Regions from separate parts of the Micromonospora sp. NBC_00898 genome, predicted to be linked through region 2. Evidence: riboswitches for the same ligand, from Rfam matches in the RefSeq annotation. Region 2 holds a riboswitch; each other region holds the start of a gene.
The links. A riboswitch is a leader RNA that binds a small molecule or an ion and turns the genes downstream of it on or off. The one in region 2 is predicted to bind cyclic di-AMP.

Region 1: it holds a riboswitch for cyclic di-AMP, as region 2 does, so the genes downstream of both, OG799_RS01055 (coiled-coil domain-containing protein) here and OG799_RS26075 (coiled-coil domain-containing protein) in region 2, are expected to answer to the same signal.
Region 3: it holds a riboswitch for cyclic di-AMP, as region 2 does, so the genes downstream of both, OG799_RS28540 (NlpC/P60 family protein) here and OG799_RS26075 (coiled-coil domain-containing protein) in region 2, are expected to answer to the same signal.

Annotation. Positions count from the first base shown of each region.
Region 1 is NZ_CP108775.1:213,868-219,988, forward strand. It holds gene OG799_RS01045 (SRPBCC family protein) at 1-217, shown strand, start outside; gene OG799_RS01050 (hypothetical protein) at 294-803, opposite strand; gene OG799_RS01055 (coiled-coil domain-containing protein) at 918-1,979, opposite strand; cyclic di-AMP (ydaO/yuaA leader) riboswitch at 1,983-2,114, opposite strand; gene OG799_RS01060 (cation diffusion facilitator family transporter) at 2,258-3,172, opposite strand; gene OG799_RS01065 (HelD family protein) at 3,278-5,395, opposite strand; gene OG799_RS01070 (alpha/beta fold hydrolase) at 5,513-6,121, opposite strand, start outside.
Region 2 is NZ_CP108775.1:5,369,605-5,375,725, forward strand. It holds gene OG799_RS26050 (heavy metal translocating P-type ATPase) at 1-1,163, opposite strand, end outside; gene OG799_RS26055 (hypothetical protein) at 1,178-2,143, opposite strand; gene OG799_RS26060 (heavy-metal-associated domain-containing protein) at 2,179-2,388, opposite strand; gene OG799_RS26065 (metal-sensitive transcriptional regulator) at 2,503-2,802, shown strand; gene OG799_RS26070 (SHOCT domain-containing protein) at 2,943-3,158, shown strand; cyclic di-AMP (ydaO/yuaA leader) riboswitch at 3,568-3,698, shown strand; gene OG799_RS26075 (coiled-coil domain-containing protein) at 3,703-4,725, shown strand; gene OG799_RS26080 (carbonic anhydrase) at 4,803-5,474, opposite strand; gene OG799_RS26085 (helix-turn-helix transcriptional regulator) at 5,704-6,033, shown strand.
Region 3 is NZ_CP108775.1:5,866,236-5,872,356, forward strand. It holds gene OG799_RS28525 (zinc metalloprotease) at 235-1,218, shown strand; gene OG799_RS28530 (pyridoxamine 5'-phosphate oxidase family protein) at 1,287-1,847, opposite strand; gene dcd (dCTP deaminase) at 1,926-2,504, shown strand; gene OG799_RS28540 (NlpC/P60 family protein) at 2,547-3,581, opposite strand; cyclic di-AMP (ydaO/yuaA leader) riboswitch at 3,595-3,730, opposite strand; gene OG799_RS28545 (N-acetylmuramoyl-L-alanine amidase) at 3,962-5,992, shown strand; gene OG799_RS28550 (NlpC/P60 family protein) at 6,055-6,121, opposite strand, start outside.

The sequences.
Region 1 (6,121 bases), 2.2 Mb from region 2:
CGTAGCCCGGCAGCGCCCCGCCACCACCGTCCGCAACCACACCCGGCTGCGGGACGAGCCGGGCGGCGTGACGCGGATCGACGTCGAGATCACCCTCTCCGCGCCGGCGCCCCTGTTCGGGTACGCCTTCCGGCAGGCCCGGGCGGCCCACCTCGGGCTGGCCAGCCGGCTCGGTGCGGCGCTGGACCGCGGCCCGGACGCCCCCGCCGAGAGCTGACCGCCGGCACGGCCGGCCGCGTCCGCCCGGGCTGACCCGTTGGCTGCAGCCCGGGTCGCGGTCCGACGGCGGTCGGTCAGGACCGGGGCGCGGCGGCCGCCGGGCGGCGGCGGGCCGGGGTGGCGGGGCGCAGCCGGCCCCACGGCTTGTAGGTGGAGAGCACGGTGGCGATCAGCAGCAGCGTGCTGGAGACCGCTGGGGCGACGACCAGGTCCACCCGGTGGTGGGTGGAGGCGGCGGCGCCCAGCGCGCCGAGCTCCCGGATCCGGGGCGTCAGCAGCAGCAGGACCAGGCCGAGCATCACGGTGGTGAGCGCGAACTTGACCAGCACCCACCGCCAGCGCAGCAGCCCCCACGGGGTGAGCAGCGAACTCACCACCCCGACCAGCCAGACCACGACGCTCAGCGGCGCGAAGAGGTAGGTGACGACCAGCCCCGCGGTGGGGTAGACCACCGCGGGGTCGGCGCCGCGCAGCCCGGCGACGCCCAGGGTGAGCAGCACCAGGTCCGCGCCGAGCCAACCCAGCGCGGTGACCAGGTGCAGGGTCAGCAGGGCCTTGCGGCTGGCGGGGGCGAGTCGACTCATGCCGACCATGCTGGTCCGGCGGCCCGGCCGCGTCGTGGGGCCGGCGGCGACATCCGGCGTACGTCGGCGGACGTAGCCGGGGTGGCCCGTGCGGCGACGGGCCACCCCGCTCGCTCAGTAGACCGACAGGTGCACGTGGTTGGTGTGGTCGCTGGACGGGTCGCCGTTGCCCCCGCTGTACGCCTTCCAGCCGCTGCTGGGCAGCCAGATCTGCTTGAACCAGATCACGTAGAGCACGGCCAGCGCGTCGGCGTTGCGGATGAAGTAGGCGGACAGGTTGTTGCCGTACGTCCGGTCGCCGCCGGTGGCGACCCCGCCGAAGCCGTCGGACTGCGCGGCGAAGTCGCACGCCCGGCCCTTGGGGTGCTCACCCGACCCGCTGGGCCGGTGGCAGGAGACGTACCGGGTGAACCCGGCCGCCTTGGCCTGGTTGAGCGCGTGCAGGGTGCGCGGGGTGATGCAGCCGTCGGCCGGGGTGGGGTCGTCGACGCTGCACGACTCGGGCGGCCAGGAGCCGTCGGAGTTGCGCGGTGCCGGGGTGGCGTTCGCGGTGGACGTGCCGCGGGCCGAGCCGCCGCTGCTCGCGCGGTCGTTCGCCACCTCCAGCGCGCGCTCGGCCTGCTGCTTGCGCTTGGCCATCACCGCGACCTGCTTGCGCTGTTCCTGGATCTCGGCGTCCAGCGCGGTCCGGGTGGTCGTCGCCCGGTCCCGGGTGTCGATCAGGTCGCGCAGCGCCCGGTCCTCGTGGGCGGCGACCTGGCCCAGCGCGGCGGCGCGGTCCAGGAAGCCTTCCGGGCTGTCGCTGTTGAGCAGCGCCCCAGCGGTGCCGAGCCGTCCGGTCCGGTACGCCACGCCGGCGATCTCGCCGACCTTGGTGTCGCGGACGCTCAGCTCGGCGTTGATCGTGGTGAGCTGGTCGGTGAGCTGCTTCTGCCGGCCGACCGAGCGGGCCAGCGCGGCCTTCGCGTCCAGCCAGCCCTTGCTGGCCGCGTCGAGTTGGGCGCGCAGCGCCGGGGTGCCGCCCTCGTCGTCGCCGGGAGCGGCGGCGAGCAGGCCGGCCCGGGGCGCCGCCGAGGCGGGGCCGACCGGCACGGCGGCGACGCCAAGCGCGAGCGTCGCGACGAGCAGGGCCGCCAACCGGGCGGCCGTCCGTCGTACAGGTGCCACTGCTGGCATTCACTTTCCTTCCGTCAGCCGCCGACCGGGTTAGCTGACGGGTTCGGGACGGAAGATCCCTACCGCTGGCGCGGATGCACCCCACGAACATGGTTCCCCGGTTCGCCGCGGGCGGCGATTAGGCGGCGGCCACCGCAGGCGCCGGAGGGCGCCGCCCGGCGGAGGCCGGGGCCGAGCCTACCGGTGGTGCTCCGGCTCGGCCCGGTGAGCGAAGGCCGCAGCCGGGAGCAAAACCGGCATTAGCGCACAATACCCACTTTGATTTAAGTTTGTCCTAACTACCACTCGACCGCACCACAAGCCCCGGATGACGCTCCGGGCTCGATCTGCAACGTGGCGTGGTCGATCCGGAAGTCCTCGTGCAGGGCCGCCCGCGCGGCCGCCAGCACGGTGCCCACCTCGGCGTCCGGCGCCATGGTCAGGTGTGCCGAGGCCACCTCCATGCCGGAGGTCAGCGTCCAGACGTGCAGGTCGTGCACCTCGGCGACGCCGGGCACCGCGGCCAGCCGGTCGTGCACCGCGGTCACCTGGAGGTGCTCCGGGGCGGCCTGCACGAGGATGCGCACCGCGGCCCGCCCCAGCCGCCAGGTGCGGGGCAGGATGAACAGCCCGATCGCGACCGCGACCAGGGGGTCCGCCCACCACCAGTCGGTGAGCGCGATGACCAGCGCGGCGCCGATCACCCCGAGCGAGCCGAGCAGGTCGCCGAGCACCTCCAGGTACGCGCCGCGCAGGTTGATGCTCTCCTGCGCCCCGGTACGCAGCAGGGCGAACGCGGCGATGTTGGCCAGCAGGCCGAGCACCGCCACCGCGAGCATGGGACCGGCGAGGACCTCCGGCGGCTCGCCGAACCGGCGTACCGCCTCGACCAGCACGTAGACCGCGACCGCGCCGAGCAGCACCGCGTTGGCCAGGGCGGCCAGCACCTCCAGCCGGTAGAGCCCGAAGGTGCGCTGCGGGTCGGTGTCGGCGTGCCGGGTGGCGGTGATTGCCGCGAGGGCCATGCCGATGCCCAGCACGTCGGTGAACATGTGCCCGGCGTCCGAGAGCAGGGCCAGCGAGCCGGTCGTGAAGGCGGCGACCGCCTCGACCAGCATCAGGGCGGTGAGCAGCCCGAACGCGGCCCAGAGCCGGCCCCGGTGGCGGTACGCGGCGTTGGTCACCGCCCCGCTGTGGTCATGACCTGCGCCCACGCCCACACCCTTTCGCCCTCGCCCCGGCCGGGCCCAATCTATGTTCACATCGCTATGTATGCAACTGAGCGGCCGGCATCCGCCCCCTCGCGGTCGAAGCCCCGCTCAGCCCAGCGGGTCGACGGTGGTGAGCCGCTGCGTCGCCCGGGACAGCGCCACGTACAGGGTCCGTACGCCGGAACCCGGATCCGCCCGGATCTCGCTCGGCGCGACCAGCACGACCCCGTCGTACTCCATGCCCTTGGCCTGCAGGCTCGTCACCACCTGGAGCCGGGAGCCGCCCAGGTCGCCGAGCCAGCCGGCCACCTCGTCCCGGCGCGGCACCGGCGTGATCACCCCGACCGTCCCCTCCACCTCGGCCAGCAGGGTCCCGGCCGCCGCCACGGCGGCCGTCGCCAGTTCGGCGGCCGGCACGGTCCGCTCGACCGGCTCGACCCCGGTGGAGCGCACCGCGGTGGGCAGCGGCAGGTCCGGGTAGAGCCGGCGGATCTCAGCCGCCGCTACCGCGAAGATCTCCGCCGAGTTGCGGTAGTTGGTGGTCAGCGTGAACTGGTGCCGGCGGCGGCGCCCCAGCGCCTGGTCGCGGGCCCGGGTCAGCTCCTCCGGATCGCCGGTCCAGGCGGTCTGCGCCGGATCGCCCACCACCGTCCAGGAGGCCAACCGGCCGCGCCGGCCGATCATGCGCCACTGCATCGGCGAGACGTCCTGCGCCTCGTCGACCACCACGTGCGCGTACTCCCGGTAGTCCTCCGGCCGCTCCCGGGCCGCGGCCCGGGCGGCCCGCTGCCGGTCGGCGAAGGTGGTCAGCTCGCGGACCCCGCCGGCGAGCTGGAACGGGTCACGCTTCGCCTTCGCCGGCCGCATCGGCTTGCCGAGCAGCGCGTCCAGTTCGTCGAGCAGCGCGATGTCCGCGATGGTCAGCCCCGCGGTGTCCAGGCTCCGGTACGCCTCCGTCAGCAGCCGGATCTCGCTGCCGGCGAGGATGCCGCCGGCGTACCGGCGCAGCCGCTCCGGCCGGGCCAGCCAGCCGAGCACGTGCCGGGGGTGCAGCCGGGGCCACCAGGCCTTCAGGAACTCCCGGAACTCCGGCCGGTCGATGATCTCGTCCTCGAAGGCGCGCTGCTCCGGCAGCCGGCCGACCCGCAGCTGGCGAGCCTGGGCGTACAGCGTCGCCAGGACCCCGTCGAAGCCGGCCCGGCGCACCTCGTTGCGGCGCGCCCCCCGGGGCAGCGCCCGGTCCCGGATGCCGTCCAGCTCCCGGCGCTCCAGCCGGAGCAGCTCGCCCCGGTAGAGCAGCCGCAGCTCGGCCGGCGCGTCCGGCACGGTGTCCCGGACCGCCCGCTCCAGCACCCGGCGCATCCGCAGCGACCCCTTGACCGCCGCCACCTCCGGCGGGTCCGTCCGGGTCGCCGACATGCCCGGGAAGAGCGAGCCGAGCGAGTGCAGGGTGGCCGTCTCCTCGCCGAGCGAGGGCAGCACCGAGGCGATGTACTCCACGAAGACACTCGACGGACCGACGACCAGGATGCCGCCGCCGGCGTACCGGCTGCGGTCGGAGTAGAGCAGGTACGCCGCCCGGTGCAGCGCCACCGCCGTCTTGCCGGTGCCCGGGCCGCCGGAGACGATCGTGACGCCCGAGCCGGGGGAGCGGATCGCCTCGTCCTGCTCCCGCTGGATGGTCGCGACGATGTCCCGCATGCCGCGCCCGGTGGCCCGCGACAGGGTGGCCAGCAGCGCCCCGTCGCCCACCACCGCCATGTCCGCCGGCGCCGACTCCGGGTCCAGCAGGTCGTCCTCGATCCGGGTCACCTTCTCGGCCGAGGACTGGATGGTGCGCCGCCGCACCACGCCCATCGGCTCCGCCGGCGTCGCCTGGTAGAAGGCCGCCGCGGCCGGCGCCCGCCAGTCCACCACCAGGGTTTCGGCGTGCTCGCCGCGCACCCCGAGCCGCCCGACGTGCAGCACCTGCCGGGTACGCAGGTCGAGCCGGCCGAAGACCAGCCCCTCGTGCTCGGCGTCCAGCGCGTGCCGGCGCCGCGCGGCGTGGAAGACCATCGCGTCCCGTTCGACCAGCGCCCCGAAGTTGCCCACCCGGGCCAGCCGGTAGCCCTCCCGCTCGGCGTCGGCGGCCGACCGGCGCAGCTCCGCCAGCCGGGCGTACACCTGGTCGAGATGTCGCTGTTCGGCGGCCATCTCCCGTTCCAGGGTGGTCTGGTCGGTCAACGCGGCAACTCCTGTGGTCCGGGCGGCGGGCACGGTGGCTGAATGAGGGTACGGGCCGGCGTCGCAGCCCGCGCCGGGGCCATGCCGGTCCGGGAGGCCGCCCGCCCGGGTTGCCCGTTATCCGGCTGTTCCCACCCCGGCCACCGGGCCGTCGCCGGCCCGGGTCGCGCCCGGCGCGGGCCGGTCCAGCACCCGCCGGAGCACCGCGACGAGGGCCGCGTTCACCTCGTCCGGCCGCTCCATCATCAGCATGTGCCCGGCGCCGGGGCAGACGGTCAGGTCGGTGGTCGGCAGCGCGGCGGCGATCGACGCCGCGCAGGGCGGCGGGGTGAGCCGGTCCCGGTCGCCGACCAGCGCGGCGGCCGGCAGGTGGCCCAGCGCGGCCAGGGTGTCCAGCCGGTGCTGGGCGCCGATCGAGGCACGGAACCCGCCGATCGAGCGCAGCGAGGCGTGCGCCACCGCCGAGGTGACCAGCCGGATGTCCGCCGGGTCGCAGCGGTCGCCGAAGAGCATCCAGCGGATGCTGGGGCGCAGCGCGCGCAGCAGCGCCCGGGGCGGCCGCCAGGACCCGCAGCGGGCCAGCACCCCGGCGCCGGTGGTCTCGGCGAGCCGGATCAACCGGGCGATCCGGGGCGACAAGCCGTAGACGGTGTGCGTGTGCCCCTCGGCGGTGGTCGAGACGAAGACCAGACCGGCGGTACGGGCGGCGAAGTGGCCGGGGTGACG
Region 2 (6,121 bases):
GCGGTCGGCCCCGCCCCGGTGCCGAGCCACCAGCCGAGGGTGCCGACGGCCAGGGCGATCACGATCGGCACGAAGACCCCGGAGATCCGGTCGGCGAGCCGCTGCACGACCGCCTTGCCGGTCTGCGCCGCCTCGACCAGCTTCGCCATCTGGGCGAGCTGGGTGTCCCCGCCGATCCGGGTGGCCCGGACGACCAGCCGGCCGCCCGCGTTGACGGTCGCGCCGACCACGGTGTCACCCGGCCGGACCTCCACCGGCACCGACTCGCCGGTGAGCATGCTGGCGTCGACCGCCGAGCTGCCCTCCTCGACCACGCCGTCGGTGGCGACCTTCTCGCCGGGACGGACCACGAACCGGTCCCCCACCGCGAGCTGGTCGACCGGGACGCGGAGTTCCTGGTCGCCGCGGAGCACCGCGACGTCCTTGGCGCCCAGTTCCAGCAGGGCGCGCAGGGCGGCGCCGGCGGTCCGCTTGGAGCGGGCCTCGAAGTAGCGGCCGGCGAGGATGAAGACGGTCACCCCGGCCGCCGCCTCCAGGTAGATGTTGCCGGCGCCGTCGGTGCGGGTGATGTCGAAGCGGAACGGGTGGGTCATCCCGGGCATGCCGGCATCGCCGAGGAAGAGCGCCCAGAGCGACCAGCCGAACGCGGCCAGGGTGCCCAGCGACACCAGGGTGTCCATGGTGGCCGCGCCGTGTCGCAGGTTGATCCACGCGGCCCGGTGGAACGGCAGCCCGCCGTAGACCACGACCGGGCCGGCCAGGGTCAGCGACAGCCACTGCCAGTAGTCGAACTGCCAGGCCGGCACCATGGCCAGCAGGACCACCGGCACCGCGAGGGCCACCGACATCCACAGCCGGGTACGTAGCCCGCGCAGCTCGTCCACCGGCTCGGCGACGGCTTCCGTCCCGGCCGACGCGGGCGGGGGCGGTACGACGGCCGTGTACCCGGTCTTCTCCACGGTGGCGATCAGGTCGGCCGGGCTGATCTCGTCGGCGTACCGGACGGTGGCCTTCTCGGTGGCGTAGTTGACGGTGGCCTCGACGCCGTCCATCCGGTTGAGCTTCTTCTCGATCCGGGCGGCGCAGGAGGCGCAGGTCATGCCGCCGATCGCGAGTTCGATCAGATTCGGCGCGACCGGCAGGGACTTGGCGGTCGATGTCATCGCGGCACCTCCTGTCAATTGTGCCCGTGACCGGGTTCGCCGTGCCCGGCGTCGGCGGTCGGTGCGGTGGTGGCGGCCGGCGCGCTGGTCGCCGGTGCGCCCGGGTCGCCGGCCACGACGGTGAACTCGGCGGTGTGCACCGCGTCGCCGTGCCGGAAGTCCAGGTAGAGGCGGTAGCTGCCGGCCGAGGGCACCTCGGCGTAGAAGGTCACCGCCGGCCCCGCCGGGGTGCGCCCGTCGCCGGGTGCGCCGTCCGGATGGACGTGCAGGTACGCCAGGTCGCCCTGCCGCAGCGCCACCAGGTGCCCGTACGCCCCGAGGTAGGGCTGGAGGTCGGTGACGGGCTTCCCGTCCCGGCTGACGGTGAGGGTCAGCTCGGCGGTGCGACCGGGCTGCGGCGCGCCGGCCAGGGTGACCGTGTAGCCGTCGACGGTGGTGCTGGCGGCCGGCGCCGGCAGCGGCCGGGCGTCCAGCGCACCGGGGACGGTGACGTCGACCCCGAGGGTCAGCGGCTGCCCGCCGGCCGGCGTGAAGTCGGCGAACGCCCGCCAGACGCCGGGGCCGGCGAGCGGCGAGGCCACCCGCCAGGTGCCGTCGGCGACCAGCTCCGGGTGGACGTGCCGGAAGCCGGAGAGGTCGCGGCGGGCGACGATCAGGTGCATCCGCTTGTCGTGCGCCACGTCGTACCGGGTGACCGGCGCGCCGTCCGGGCCGGTGATCCGGAAGGCGAACTCCCCGGCGGGTGCGGTCATCGGTTGCATCGTGAAGCCCCGGTCGGAGACGAGCAGTCCGCCGGGCAGGTGGTCGGTGGTGGCGGCGCCGGCCGGATGGTCACCGTCGGTGTGACCGGCGTCGGTGGCATCGTGGCGGCTGGTGGCGGCGGGGGTGTCGGGGCCGGCCACCTGGCCGACCCCGTACGCCGCGCCGAACACCGCCGCGAGGCCGAGGGCGAAGCCGCTCAGCTTCGTCGCCGTGTTCATCGTGGTACCTCGGTTCCTTCGGGTCCTCAGACCCGTCACGCCCCGACGAGGTCGTAGCCGGCCTCGTCCACGGCGGCGCGGACGGTGTCCGTGTCCAACGGGCTCTCGCTGGTGACGGTGACCTGCCCGGAGGCCAGGTCCACCTGGACGTCGCTGACGCCCGGGATCGCGCCCACCTCGGCGCTGACCGAGCTGACGCAGTGCCCGCAGGTCATGCCCTGGACCTGGTAGGTGGTGGTGACCATCGCAACTCCCCTTCCGCCGTGCTCAGCCTACTCTTCCGCTACCTGTACCCGGTGGGGGTATCGGCAACGATGGGACCGTACCATACCCCCGAGGGGTACGCTATCCTGGACCTCATGACCGCACCGACGACCCCGACCCGGGGCTACACCGCCAGCAAGGACCAGCTCCTCGCCCGGCTCCGCCGCATCGAGGGCCAGGTCCGCGGCATCGAGAAGATGGTCGAGGACGACCGCTACTGCATCGACGTGCTCACCCAGATCTCCGCCATCCAGGCCGCCCTGGACAAGGTCGGCCTCGGCCTGCTCGACGGGCACGCCCGGCACTGCATGCACGAGGGCGCCGCCGAGGGGCGGGCCGACGAGATGGCCAGCGAGATGATGGCCGCCGTCGGCCGGCTGATGAAGCGCGGCTGACCGGGACCTGCGACCCGTGCGCCGGGTCCTTTCGACCCGGCTCCGCCGCGCCCCGCCCACCGTAAGGTCGAGGTGGCGACCGGTACCGGAGCCCTCGGCGCGTCGGACCGGCCGACCCTCGCACGACGGGGAGGGCAGCCATGATGCGGAACGGCCCGATGATGGGCTGGATGTGGATCTGGTCGCTGGTGGGGCTGGCGGTCCTGGTGCTGCTGGTGTGGCTGGTGGTCCGACTGACCGGCGGCGGCCGGGACGGGACCGGCACCTCCTCGGCCCGCCGCATCCTCGACGACCGGTACGCCCGTGGCGAGATCGACGAGGAGGAGTACCGGCGCCGTCGCGCCGGCCTGGCCTGACCCACGCCGCCGTGCCGGCACCGCAACCCCGGGGCGCCGGGCCGACCGAGGCCGCCGGGCGCCCGGACCGCGCACGGCCCCGGCGCCGGGTTTGCGGTGGGTGTTGTGAATCCGCGCCTGTTGGGCGAGCGACTCCCCACCGCTGGGTGGGGCGGGCCTCCGCGGGCCAACCGATCCTCGCGCCGGCCCGGGTGGGCGGCGGGGGTCACCCGGCGGCGGGACCGGACCGCAGACGAGCACGGACGCCGTACGGCGACACTCCGCAGCGTGACCGTCCGCGCCAAACGCGATGCTGGTCACGGCACTGGCCGTCGAATTACCGCTTTAGTCGGCTTACGGACGTAGATCCTCGGCACGCCTCTCGGGTAACCTCGCTGCCGGTCACCGCCGAAGGCGCGCAGCGGCGCCTGCGGTGCCGCCGCCCAATCGCCGTACGGCGAACCGGGGAACCAGGTACCTGGGGTGAATCCGCGCCAGCGGTAGGGGCCACTTCCGTCCCGAACCCGTCAGCTAACTCGGTCGGCGGTCGACGGAAGGGAACACTGTGACGGCACCCCTGCGCCGCTGGCTGACACCCGTCGTGGCCGCGCTCGCCGCGTTCGCCGTCGTCGTCGGCCCCGCCCCCGCGATCGCGGCGCCGACGACGCCCCCCACCCCCTCGGGGCACGCGGAGGACGGCGAGCCGATGCTCATCACCGACGCCATCGAGGCGGCCAACCGCGGCTACGTGCAGGCGAAGACCAAACTGGCGCAGTCGAAGCAACACCAGCTCCAACTGGCGGTGGAGGTACGCGCGGCGCAGAGTCAGCTGGACGCCATGCGCCCGCAGGTGAGCAAGATCGCGGCGCAGTCGTACCGGACCGGCCGCATCGGCGTGGTGGCCGTGCTGCTGGAGAGCAACACCCCGGACTCGTTCGTCCGGCGGGCGGCCGCCCTCGACGAGCTGAACATGGTCAACGCGCAGAAGCTCGCCGAGGTCAACGCGGCCAAGACCCGCGCCGAGCAGGCCAAGCTGGCACTCGACGCCGAGGTGCGCGCGCAGCAGACGCTGACGAACGCGATGGCTCGGGAGAAGAACGCGGCGGAGAAGGCGCTCGCCCTGGTCGGCGGCAAGGGCTTCACCGGCGGCCTGGTCTCGGCCACCTCGCCGGTCGCCCGGATCGGCCCCGGTCGCACCGCCGACGGGGACTGGAAGCCCGAGTCGTGCAGCGAGAACGACCCCACCACCTCCGGCTGCATCACGCCTCGGACGCTGCACGCGTACAAGGAGGTCAAGCGGGCCGGCTTCAACCGGTTCGTCGGCTGCTACCGGCCCGGCGGGCCGTGGGAGCATCCGAAGGGCCGGGCCTGCGACTGGTCGTTGCAGAACAGCGGGTTCGCCCCCTGGCACAACAACGACACCCGGATGTACGGCAACAACGTCGCCGCCTTCCTGATCCGCAACGCGGACCGGCTCGGCATCTACTACGTGATCTGGAATCGGCAGATCTGGTTCCCGGCGACCGGTTGGAAGTCCTACAGCGGGCCGTCCAACCACACCGACCACGTGCACATGTCGTTGCTCTGACCGACGAGGCAACCGGGCCGAGGGGCCGTCCCGCCGAACCGCGGGGCGGCCCCTCGGCCGTCGTGATCGTAGGGAGGTCAGCCGCCGACGGTGGTCGGCGCGGCGCGCTCGACCTGCGCGGGTGGCGGCGCGGCTGCCGCACCCGCCGGGACCGTGGCCACCGTCCGCGCCTCGCCCGCGCTGAGCCGGTACGACATGCCGACCACCGCGCACCGCCCGGCGGCCACCGCAGCGGCCAGGACGGAAGAGTTGGCCAGCAGCGCCTCGACGGTCTGCGCGATGTGGATGTCGACGATCCCGTTGATCTCCTCTACGCCCTCCGCCGCCGCCCGGCGCAGGCTGGGCACCACGGCGTCGACCAACGCGCCGAGGTGGCCGCCGGGGGCCCGGCCGGTGGTGACGGCCTCCCGGGCGGCCTGCACCGCGCCGCAGGAGTCGTGCCCGAGCACCAGCACCAGCGGCGTGCCGAGCACCGTGACGGCGTACTCGACGCTGCCGAGCACCTCGGGGCCCGTGGTGTGGCCGGCGGTCCGGACCACGAAGAGGTCACCCAGCCCACGGTCGAAGATGATCTCGGCGGCGAGCCGGGAGTCGGAGCAGCCGACGACCACCGCGAAGGGGTGCTGACCGTCGGCGACGGCCGCCCGGTGGCCGGCGTCCTGGTTGGGGTGGCGCGGGACGCCGGTGACGAACCGCTGGTTTCCGGCGTGCAGCTCGGCGAGCGCCTGCTCCGGAGTGGTCGGGGTCAATTACCTCACCTCGTCCTCGCGCGAAACGACCTGGTCAGCCCGGCCGGCGGCGGAGGCGGCCTCGCCACCAACCGTCACACGCAGGCAAAGGTACGTCAAGATTTACGTGATACGGATTTCATACGTTGAGTGGGACTTGACCGCGGGACGAGTACGGCCACCGCGGCCGGGCCGCCCCCGCGCCGCCCGGGCGAGGCAGGGCCGAGAAACCCGAACGAAGGGCCATACGATGACGCACATGGCGACGACAGCAGGCCAGAACGGGAGCAGCCGGAACTGGACGTTCCTCACCAACCACGGGCACGTGCTGCTGGCCATCGCACGCAACCCCACCGCCCGGCTGCGCGACGTCGCCGACGAGGTGGGGGTGACCGAGCGGGCCGCCCAGGCCATCGTCGCCGACCTGGAAGCGGGCGGCTACCTGCGCCGCACCCGGGTGGGCCGGCGCAACGAGTACACGATCAACCCGAGCGGCCATTTCCGCCACCCGGCCGAGGCCGACCAGCAGGTCGGCGCCCTGCTCGCCCTCTTCACCGCCGAACCCGCCGCCGGGTCCTGACCCGACCGTCCCGCGACACGGCAGCGGGTCCCGGGCGGCCGGGCGCTCCCGTCACCGCGCGACGGGCGCCGCGACGGTAATCTCACCG
Region 3 (6,121 bases), 500 kb from region 2:
GAGGTCACCGCCCCCGTGCATCCAGGTACCCCCGGCGCGCCACCGACCCCTCGCCGCCGCCGAAACGACCCCGAAACAATCTTGAAAACACCGCCGTACGGCCAGGCAGGGAAAAGTTTCCTCGCGGCAATATATACCCGTTCTCAAATCCGTCGATGGGTTGTAACGTCACCCACACGTTCTCAGCCACGGCGCGACATACCCCCTGTCGTGCCGCCAGAAAGAGGTGGGCCCATGGGACTTCGTCCCAACCTGCTGACCCGGCGTACCGCCGGCGTCGCGTCGACGACCCTCGCGTTGCTGCTCAGCACCGCTGCCGTGGGCGTCGTTCCCGCTGCTTCGGCCTTCTCGGCCGCCCCCGGCGCGTCCTGCGCCGAACCGACCGACGTCCACTCGGACGCCCGGATCAAGAAGGGCGGCTCGGCCAAGCTGGACCCGAACACGCTGACCGCCAAGCAGGTCCGCGACCGCGAGGCCGACCTCGCCGCCGCGCTGCGCGAGCGGGCCAACTTCCGCGCCGGCGCCGGCGTCACCACGCTGGCCACCGTCTCCATCCCGGTGGTCGTGCACGTCATCCAGCGCGACACCACCCGGGCCGGCGGCAACATCCCGGACTCGCTGGTCACCGCCCAGATCGACGTACTCAACAAGGCCTACGCCGGTGCGACCGGCGGCGCACCGACCGCGTTCAGCTTCCAGCTGCAGAAGGTCCACCACGTGACCAACGCCGCCTGGTACCCGATTGTCCAGGGCTCCACGGCCGAGCGGCAGATGAAGTCCTCGCTGCGGGAGGGCGGCAAGAGCACGCTCAACCTCTACCTGGGCGAGCTCAGCGACAACCTGCTGGGTTGGGCGACCTTCCCGAAGCGCAAGCTGGACAGCATGGACGGCGTCGTCGCACTGAACGAGTCGCTGCCGGGTGGCACCGCCACCAACTACAACCAGGGCGACACCGGCACCCACGAGGTCGGCCACTGGCTGAACCTCTACCACACCTTCCAGGGTGGCTGCTCCGGCTCGGGTGACAGCGTCTCCGACACCCCGGCGGAGTCGTCGCCGGCGTTCCAGTGCCCGACCGGGCGGGACACCTGCACCACGGCCGGCCTGGACCCGATCACAAACTTCATGGACTACACCTACGACTCGTGCATGTACCAGTTCACCCCTGGTCAGGCGAGCCGCATGCTGACCGCGTGGAACGCCTACCGCGCGGCGTAACGCAGCCGTACGGCGACTCGGTGCCGGCTCCGTCCTCGGACGGGGCCGGCACCGGCGTTTCCGCTGCCTCAGGCGGCCGGACGGCGGGTGTCGAACCCGTGCCGGCCGCGCCGGCCCTCCGTTGCGGTGGCGCCGACCCGGCGCGCGGGCGCGCCCGCCCGCGGATCGAACCAGACCTGCACCGCCGGCGCCGCGGAACCGTCGACCGGATCGGCCGCGCCGCCCTGGTCGCGCCGGGTCAGCATGGCCACGTCGACGGTGAACTCGAACAGCCGCCAGTCGACCTGCGGCGCGGCCCGGCCGATCTCGGCGACCCGGGCCACCCGGGCCTGGTCGGTGACCGGCCGGGCGCGGCCGGCCACGTACGCCTCGTCGTCGCGTTCCTCGGGCGGGAACGAGTGCAGCGCGTAGCGGCCGTCGCGTTCGAGGTCGCGGCGCTTGGGCGAGTCGAGGACGAAGCAGAAGAGCCCCTCGTCGGTGATGACCGGCGAGACCGGGTGGACGCGGGGGCCGCCGTCGGCGCGGACCGTGGCGAGATAGCCAAAGCCCGGCCCGTACTGCTGCATGAGAAGGCGGATCTCGTCGGCGAGGCGGGGCTCGTCGGCGGCGAATTCGGACCAGGAAGCCATGCCGACATTCTATCGAACACACGTACGAACGCGCAGTCCGACACGCAGGTCACCCGTACCGGTCGCTATGGTGTTCGGATGCTGCTCTCCGACCGCGACCTGGTCTCCGAGATCAAGGTGGGCACGCTCGCGCTGGAGCCGTTCGAGCCCACGCTGGTGCAACCGTCCAGCATCGACGTACGCCTGGACAAGCTATTCCGGGTCTTCAACAACCACCTCTACACGCACATCGACCCGGCGGTCCAGCAGGACGACCTGACCTCGATGGTCGAGGTGCCCGAGGGCGAGCCGTTCGTGCTGCACCCGGGCGAGTTCGTGCTCGCGTCGACGCTCGAGGTGATCTCACTGGGCGACCAGCTCGCCGGCCGCCTCGAAGGGAAGAGCTCACTGGGTCGGCTCGGGCTGCTCACCCACTCCACCGCCGGCTTCATCGACCCGGGCTTCTCCGGCCACGTCACGCTGGAGCTCTCCAACGTGGCGAACCTGCCGATCACTCTCTGGCCGGGGATGAAGATCGGTCAGCTCTGCATCTTCCGGCTCTCCTCGCCCGCCGAGCACCCGTACGGCTCGGCGGTCTACGGCTCCCGCTACCAGGGGCAGCGCGGTCCGACGCCGAGCCGGTCCTGGCAGAACTGGCGCACCTGGCCGACCCGCTGACGGCGAAGGGGCCCCCATGGCGCGGGAGCCCCTTCCGGCGGATCAGCCCGGTCGGCCGTAGCTGTTGATCTGGCCGTCGTCGACGCGTTTCATCGTGATCGGCTTGCCGGACTGGGAGGCGTGCACCACCCAGCCACCGCCGACGTACATCGCGACGTGGTGCAGGTCGCTGTAGTAGAAGACCAGGTCGCCAGGGCGCAGCTCGCTCCGGCTCACCCGGCGGGTGACGTCGTGCTGCTGGCGGGCGTTGTGCGGGAGCGACACGCCGGCCTTGGCCCAGGCGGCCATGGTCAGGCCGGAGCAGTCGTAGTGGTCCGGGCCGGCGGCGCCCCAGACGTAGATCTTGCCGATCTGGGCGCAGGCGAATTTGACCGCGATGCCGGCCGGGCCGCCCGGATAGCCGGACGGGCAGGGCGCGGGCCGCAGCGGGCCGCCGCCACCGTTGCCGTAGACCTTGAGCCGGAGCTTGTCCAGCTTGGCGATCTCGGCGTTGATCAGCTTCTTCTTCGCCGCGAGCTGGGCCTCGGTGCGGGCCAGCTGGGCGACCATCTCGTCCAGCGGCTTCTTCTTGGCGGCCAGCTGGTCGCGAAGCTCGACGACGGAACTCACCTGCTGCTGCTGACGGTGGGCGAAGCGGTCGAGCAGTTCGAGGTTGTTGACCACGTCGGCCGGGGAGCGACTGCCCAGCAGCGCGTTCACCGTCGACAGCTGCTCGCCCTTGTACGCGTCGGCGGCGAGGCCGCTGACCTGACCCATGGCGAGGTCGACCTGGAGCTGCAGCGGGGCGATCTGCTTGGCCAGCGCGTCGGCCTGCTTCCGCTTGACGGCGAGGTCCTGACGGGTGGCGTTGTGCTGCTCGATGATCGGTTCGAGCTTGTTCCAGTCCTGGTCGATCTGGCGCTCGATCTCGGCGACCGACGGGTCGGCGTGCGCCGCCGTGGCGCCGCCGGTCAGGATGACGGCGGTGCCGGCCAGTGCGGCGAGTGCGGTGGTGAAGCGGGACCAGCGTGGACGCGGCGCAGCCGTCGTCCGGTCGACCGACCGGACCGACGGTCGCCGCGGGGCATGGTGTGCCACCGGGCTTCCGTACTCCTTCTTCGCTGACCGCCTACCGGGTTAGCTGACGGGTTCGGACGGGAAGGGAGCCGCCCTACCGCAGTGTCGCGGATTCACCCCAGGTACCTGGTTCCCCGGCTCGCCCGGAGGCGACTCGGCGGTGTCGGACCGTCACCACCCCGGTTGGGCGGTGCATACATCGGTCGACGATTGACCAGAGTAGAGATCTCCGTTATCGATCCGCAACCCACGACGCCGTGACACTCCGTACCGAAGTTCCCGGCGATCGGCGCGGTGAAGGTTTCCTTCACTCAACATCATCACGGGGAAAGGTATTGACCCAGCGCCATGCGTGGGGCGAGGGTGAGCACGCAGTGACTTCCGCCCGATCTGGAGGTTCCATGCTCCGTTCGCCAGTGCCCCCAACCAGACGAGCTCTGCTCGCCGCCGCCGTGGCGGCGGCCACCGTTCTCCTCACCACCGGACCCGTCGCCGCCGAACCCGACGCCGGGCCGACCGGACCCACCGACCGCCAACAGCAGTACGCCGCCGCAGCAGCCGAGTACGGCGTGCCGGAGAGCGTCCTGCTCGGCGTGTCGTACCTGGAATCCCGCTGGGACACCCACCCCGGCCAGCCCAGCACCAGCGGCGGCTATGGGCCGATGCACCTGACCGACGCCGAACAGGTCGCCGCCACGCCGTCCAGCGCACACGTCGACGAGAACGAGGACCCCCGGGGCGACGAGTCCCGGCCCCTGGTCGTCGACACCGCAGCGGCGGCCACCCCGGGGGACCTCCTGCCGCAGGCCTCCCTGCAGACCCTCGACGCCGCCGCCGCGCTCACCGGGGCGGCCGAGGAGACGCTGCGCACCGACGCAGCGGCCAACATCCGCGGCGGGGCGGCGCTGCTGGCGTCGTACCAGAAAGAACTGGCCGCGCCGGTCGGCGCCGGCAGCGACCCGGCGGCCTGGTACGGCGCGGTGGCCCGCTACTCCGGCGCGGACACCGAGGACGCCGCGGCGGCCTTCGCCGACGAGGTGTACGACCAGATCGGCCAGGGCGCCAGCCGGACCACCGACGACGGCCAGCGGGTCACCCTCGCCGCCACCGCGGTGACGCCGGACGAGTCCGGGCTGCACAAGCTCGGACTGCGCCGCGCCGAACGGCCGGACGGGCTGGAGTGCCCGGTCCGCCTGGCCTGTGAGTGGATCCCCGCGCCGTACGAGAAGTACGGCCCGAACTCCGGCGACTACGGCAACCACGACCTCGGCGAGCGGCCCGCCCAGCAGAAGATCGAGTACATCGTCATCCACGACACCGAGGGTTACTTCGGCCCGAGCGTGAAGCTCGTGCAGGACAAGACCTACCTGGGCTGGCACTACACGCTGCGCTCGGTGGACGGCTACGTCGCCCAGCACATCAAGGCCAAGGACGTCGGTTGGCACGCCGGCAACTGGTACGTCAACGCCAAGTCCATCGGCATCGAGCACGAGGGCTTCGCCGGGCACGGCACCTGGTACACCGAGGCGATGTACCGGACCTCGGCCAAGCTGGTCCGCCACCTGGCCCTGCGCTTCCAGATCCCGCTGGACCGGCAGCACATCCTGGGCCACGACAACGTGCCGGGCATCCTCCCCGGGAACGTGGCCGGGATGCACTGGGACCCGGGCCCGTACTGGGACTGGTCGCACTACTTCGACCTGATGAAGGCGCCGTTCCAGTCGACCGGCACGCCGCACACCGGCCTGGTCACCATCGACCCGGACTACGCCACCAACCGCCCGGCGTTCCTCGGCTGCAACCAGCAGCCGCCCGGCGTGCCGAAGCCCACGCCGCCGGCGGTGCCGTGCCCGCTGCGCGGCTCCTCCTCGGTCATCCTGCACACCGCCCCGAGCGAGTCCGCCCCGCTGGTCAACGATCGCGGCCTGCGGCCGAACGGCACGCCGGACACCATGTACATCTCCGACCACGGCGCCCGCGCCTCGGCCGGCCAGACGTACGCCCTCGCCGAGGTCCAGGGTGACTGGACCGCGATCTGGTACCTCGGCCAGAAGGCCTGGTTCCTCAACCCGGCGTCGGCCCCCACGGCCAAGTGGGCGCAGGGCTTCGTGGTGACGCCCAAGCCGGGCAAGGCCACCATCCCGGTGTACGGCCGGGCCTACCCGGAGCGGGCGGCCTACCCGGCCACCATCCCGTACCAGACCATCTCGCCGTTGCAGTACACCTTCGCGGCGGGCCAGCGGTACGCACTCGGCGGCGTCCTCCCGGGCGAGTACTACCGGGCGGTCTCCTTCGACGGCTCCGCCCCCGGCGACCGGACCGTGGTCCGGGGCGAGAACCAGTACGTGCAGATGCAGTTCGGTCACCGGGTGATGTTCGCCAACCTGGACGACGTGCTCATCCTGCCGGCGGCGGTGGGTTCACCAGAGTAGTCCCCGGCGGCACGACGAAGGCCCCCGGTCAGCTGACCGGGGGCCTTCGTCGTCGGATCGGATCAGGTGACCCGGCGGTAGCCGGCCACCGGCATGTAGTTCACCTGCGTCACCTGGACCGGCTTGCCG